2 regions of the Devosia sp. A449 genome follow, and region 2 is predicted to be linked to the other one. Evidence: predicted binding sites of a transcription regulator. Region 2 holds the regulator's gene; the other holds the start of a gene.

Region 1 (2,459 bases), on a different contig from region 2:
CGGGCGTGGCGTTGAGGGCGGCCGGGTCGATATGCTTGGCGTGGATCGGCACGGCGGCGTAGTCGAGGTCGCGGCGGGAATAATATTCGCGCAGGAACCCGACACCGAAAATGCCGCCCACGGCGATGTGGGTGGACGAGACCGGCAGGCCCAGTGCCGAGGCGACCAGCACCGTCACCGCCGCCGAGAGCGCCACGCAGAAGGCGCGGATTTCATTGAGCTTGGTGATCTGCTCGCCGACGGTGCGGATCAGGCGGGGGCCGAACAAAGCCAGCCCCAGCGAGATGCCGATGGCGCCGATGGCCAGCACCCAGAGCGGCAGGGCGACGCCGGCGGATTCCATATGACCCGACTGTAGCGTCGTGACGATGGCCGCGAACGGGCCGACCGCATTGGCTACGTCATTGGCGCCATGGGCAAAGGACAGCACGGCGGCGGCAGCGACCAGCGGCAGGCGGAACAGGGTCGCGACATGCTTCTTGCGGTTTTCCAGGCCCATGGACTGGTAACGCACCAGCGGCATGGCGCCGATCCAGCCGAGCGCGGCGAAGGCGATGCCCAGCGCGATCACGGCGGGCATGCTCGGCGTCCACACCCGGCTCAGGCCCTTGGTGGCGATATACATGGCGAAAATGCCGGTCATGCCGGCGACCAGGATCGGCACCCAGACGCGGGCGGCGGACACTTTGTCGATGCGGTCGGTGATGGTGTAGTTGATCAGCGACAGCAGCATTGCCGCAGCGATGCCGCCGAGCACGGGCGAAATCACCCAGCTGGCGGCGATGGTGCCGATGGTGGGCCAGGCGACGGCGCTAAAGCCGGCCGCCGCAACGCCGGCGCCGACCACGCCGCCAACCACGGCATGGGTGGTGGAGACCGGGGCGCCGATATAGGTGGCCAGATTGACCCAGAGGGCCGAGGCGAGCAGCGCCGCCATCATCAGCAGCACGAATTGTTCGGCGGGAATGGAGTCGCTGGTCAGCAGGTCGCGGGCCACGGTATTGACCACGTCGCCGCCGGCGAGCAGGGCGCCCGAGGCCTCGAAGATCACAGCGATGGCCAGTGCGCCGCCCATGGTGAGGGCCTTGGAGCCGACGGCGGGGCCCATATTGTTGGCAACGTCATTGGCGCCGACATTGAGCGCCATATAGCCGGCGATGGCGGCGGCGATGACCACCAGATAGCTCATCGGGCCATCGGTGACGACGAAGCTGGCCCAGACCGCTGCCAGCAGCAGGAAGACCAGGGCAAGGCCCGGCGCCGCGATGGAGCGGGCCAGATCGTGGGTGGCGTCTTCCAGCCCGGAAACCCGCTGCAAGTCCTGATCGAGGGCGCTTTTGGCCATGTCTATTCAAACCGTCATAAAACTGTCTCCGGGGCCATAGCATTGTCTGGGCCATTGGCCACGTGTTTTGCGTGCCGCAATTGCCGCACTCCCCCGGCTTTTCGTCATTGGTGGGGCGGCAGGGGCTGCGATCCGGCCTTGACAGCTTCGCGGCAATGAACCTATCAATGCCGCAGAATTTTAATTTGGAGAGGTCCCGTGCGGGCACTCATTCTCGTAGTAGGCAGGCGCATCGGCAACGTGGGGTGAAACCCCGCGCGTAAGCTGGTGCGCCGAAAACAGGTCCCGAATGGGGCCTTTTTTATTGCCCGGTTTTCGCCGCTGTGAGACTGGGCCAAGTGGGATCGAGGAAGGACTTTATAATGGGCGAGAAAATGACCGGCGCCGAAATGGTGATCCAGGCGCTGATTGATCAGGGGGTCGAGCATATTTTCGGCTATCCGGGCGGCGCGGCCCTGCCGATCTATGACGCGATGTTCCAGCAGGACGCCTTGCAGCATATTCTGGTGCGGCACGAGCAGGGCGCGACCCATATGGCCGAAGGCTATGCGCGCTCGACCGGCAAGCCCGGCGTGGTGCTGGTCACCTCCGGCCCCGGCGCGACCAATGCGGTCACCGGCCTCACCGACGCGTTGATGGACTCGATCCCGCTGGTCTGCATCACCGCCCAGGTGCCGACGACGCTGATCGGCACCGACGCGTTCCAGGAATGCGATACGGTCGGCATCACCCGCAGCTGCACCAAGTATAATTACCTGGTGAAGCGCGTCGAAGACCTGCCGCGCATCATGCATGAAGCCTTCCGCATCGCCACGACCGGTCGCCCCGGCCCGGTGGTGATCGATATTCCCAAGGACGTGCAGTTTGCGGTTGGCGATTATTACCAGCCCGACCACGATACGCTGCGCCACCAGAGCTATCGTCCGCAGATGGATGGCGATGCGGCGGCCATCGAGGCGGCGGTGGAGCTGATGCTCAAGGCCGAGCGGCCGATCTTCTACACCGGCGGCGGCGTGATCAATGCCGGGCCGGAAGCGTCCGAGCAGCTGCGCGAGCTGGCCGAGCTCACCGGTTTTCCGGTGACTTCCACGCTGATGGGCCTGGGCGCGTTTCC
Region 2 (2,459 bases):
TGCGTGGGGCTCGGGCTGAGCCGCGATCCGCTGCTGAGCCATCTGGCGCTGCTGCCCGCGGGCGGCTGCTGGGTGCTGGCGATGTCGCTGTTCAATGTCTCGATCCAGCTGTCGTCGCCGCGCTGGGTGGTGGGGCGGGCTCTCTCGCTGTATCAGACCGCCACGTTCGGCGGCATGGCGATGGGTAGCTGGGTCTGGGGAGCCAGCGCGGATGGCTTCGGGCTGGGGGCCGCCCTGGTGATGGCGAGCCTGGTGCTGCTGGTGTGTGGGCTGGTCGGGTTCCGGCTGCCGCTGCCGGAGTTCAATTCGCGGGACCTCAACCCGCTCGACACCTTCAATGAGCCGGTCCTGAAACTCGATATGCGACCGCGCAGCGGGCCGATCATGGTGATGATCGATTATCGCATCGCCCAGGAAGACATTCCGCGCCTGCTCTCGCTGATGGCGGCGCGGCGCCGCATCCGTATCCGCGACGGGGCCAGGCAATGGGCGCTGCTGCGCGATCTTGAACATCCCGATATCTGGACCGAGTCCTATCACGTGCCGACCTGGATCGACTATGTGCGGCACAATCTGCGGCGCACCAAGGCGGATGCGGAGAATAGCGAGCAGCTGCGGGCGCTGCATCGGGGGACCGAGCCGCCGAAGGTGCATCGGCTGATCGAACGGCAGACGGTGCCGCTGAGCGATGATACGCCGTTAAGGGATATTCCGGAGGTTTGAGGGGGCACCCCTCAGACGTGTAGAGATTTGGCCCACCCACGATGTCACCCCGGCCTTGAGCCGGGGCCCAGCCTGAAATGGAACCGGTGGCTGGATCTCAGGATGGGTCCCGGCTCAAGACCGGGATGACACCGCGTTTTGGGGTGGGATGGTGCTCACCCGTGGGTTTACGCCACCTGGGCGAAGCGTTCGTCGAAGGCGTAGCCGGCGCCGCGGACGGTGCGGATCGGGTCGGTGTCCTTGCCGCGATTGATGGCGCGGCGGAGGCGGCCGATATGCACGTCGACGGTGCGCTCATCAACATAGACGTCATTGCCCCAGACGCCATCGAGCAATTGTTCACGCGAATAGACGCGGCCGGGGTGGCGCATCAGATATTCGAGCAGGCGATATTCGGTGGGGCCGAGATGGACGTCGCGGCTGGCGCGGCGGACGCGGTGGGTGGTGCGGTCGAGTTCGAGATCACCAACCTTGAGCGCAGCAGTAACCAGATTGGGATTGGCGCGGCGCAACAGCGCGTGGATGCGGGCCATCAGTTCGGGGACCGAGAAGGGCTTGACCACATAGTCGTCGGCCCCGGTGGCGAGGCCCCGGACGCGCTCTTCTTCCTCGCCGCGGGCGGTGAGCATGATGATCGGCACGCGGGCGGTTTCCTCGCGGGCGCGGAAGCGTCGGCACAGTTCGATGCCGGAGATTTCGGGCAGCATCCAATCGAGCAGGATCAGGTCGGGCAGCTTGTCCTGGACCGCCTGCTGGGCCTCGTCGCCGGTTTCGGCGGTGACGACGGCAAAGCCTTCGGCTTCCAGATTATAGCGCAGCAGGATGGCGATATCGCCTTCGTCTTCGACAACGAGAATGGTGGCGGGCATGGGGGGCTCCCCTTGGGCCGGCGCGCCGGCGTTCGATTTGTATCTCCCTCCCCCTTGAGGGGAGGGCTGGGGAGGGGGTGGTTTGGCGGGTCACTGATGGACCCCCACCCCCGACCCCTCCCCTCAAGGGGGAGGGGAGGAAAGGCCGATCAGGCCTTGAGCTGGGTGCGTTGCAGTTCCTGGACTTCGCTGGTGAGCTGCTTGCCGGTCTGCAGGTAATAGGCGCGCTCGGCGATGTTGGTGGCGTGGTCGCCGATGCGTTCGAGGTTTTTGGCGCAGAACAGCAGATGGGTGCAGGGCGTGATGTTGCGCGGGTCTTCCATCATGTAGGTCAGCAGCTCACGGAACAAAGACGTGTGCATGGCATCGACCTCGTCGTCGCGGTTGCACACTTCGATGGCGGCGGCGGCGTCGCGGCTGGCATAGGCGTCCAGCGCATCCTTGATCTGGCGCAGCACCAAGGCCGTCATGTTCTTGACGCCGTTATAGAAGCTGGGCTGCAGATTGAGGCCTTCGAGCTTGAGCGAGCGGCGGGCCAACTGCTTGGCCATGTCGCCGACGCGTTCGAGGTCATTGGCGACGTGGATGGAAGTGATGATGGCGCGCAGGTCGGACGCCATGGGCTGGCGGCGGGCGATCATCGAGACGGCCATTTCGTCGATCTGGCGCTGCATGTCGTCAATGCGCTGATCGGCGATGATGGTGAGGTCGGCCAGCTCGCGGTCGAGCTTGAGCAGGGCCTTGGTGCCGTTCTCGATGGCGACTTCAACCTGGCCGCCCATCTCGGCGATGGATTGGGCCAGTTGCGTCAGCTCGTCGCTATAGGCGGTAACGATATGGTCGGTGCCAGTCGGGGACATGGGTAAT

What was found. Region 2 encodes PhoB, which activates phosphate uptake and scavenging genes when phosphate is short. Its sites were predicted from a motif close to TGTCATNNANCTGTCAT; they were not measured.
Region 1: a site for PhoB is predicted at 1,358-1,374, ahead of ACX3OW_RS06680 (inorganic phosphate transporter). Genes of this name have one in related genera too.

The regions. Positions count from the first base shown of each region.
Region 1 covers NZ_JBTMWU010000002.1:187,943-190,401, forward strand. The annotation lists gene ACX3OW_RS06680 (inorganic phosphate transporter) at 1-1,345, opposite strand, end outside; gene ACX3OW_RS06685 (acetolactate synthase 3 large subunit) at 1,708-2,459, shown strand, end outside.
Region 2 covers NZ_JBTMWU010000003.1:637,379-639,837, forward strand. The annotation lists gene ACX3OW_RS12340 (MFS transporter) at 1-723, shown strand, start outside; gene phoB (phosphate regulon transcriptional regulator PhoB) at 891-1,592, opposite strand; gene phoU (phosphate signaling complex protein PhoU) at 1,742-2,452, opposite strand.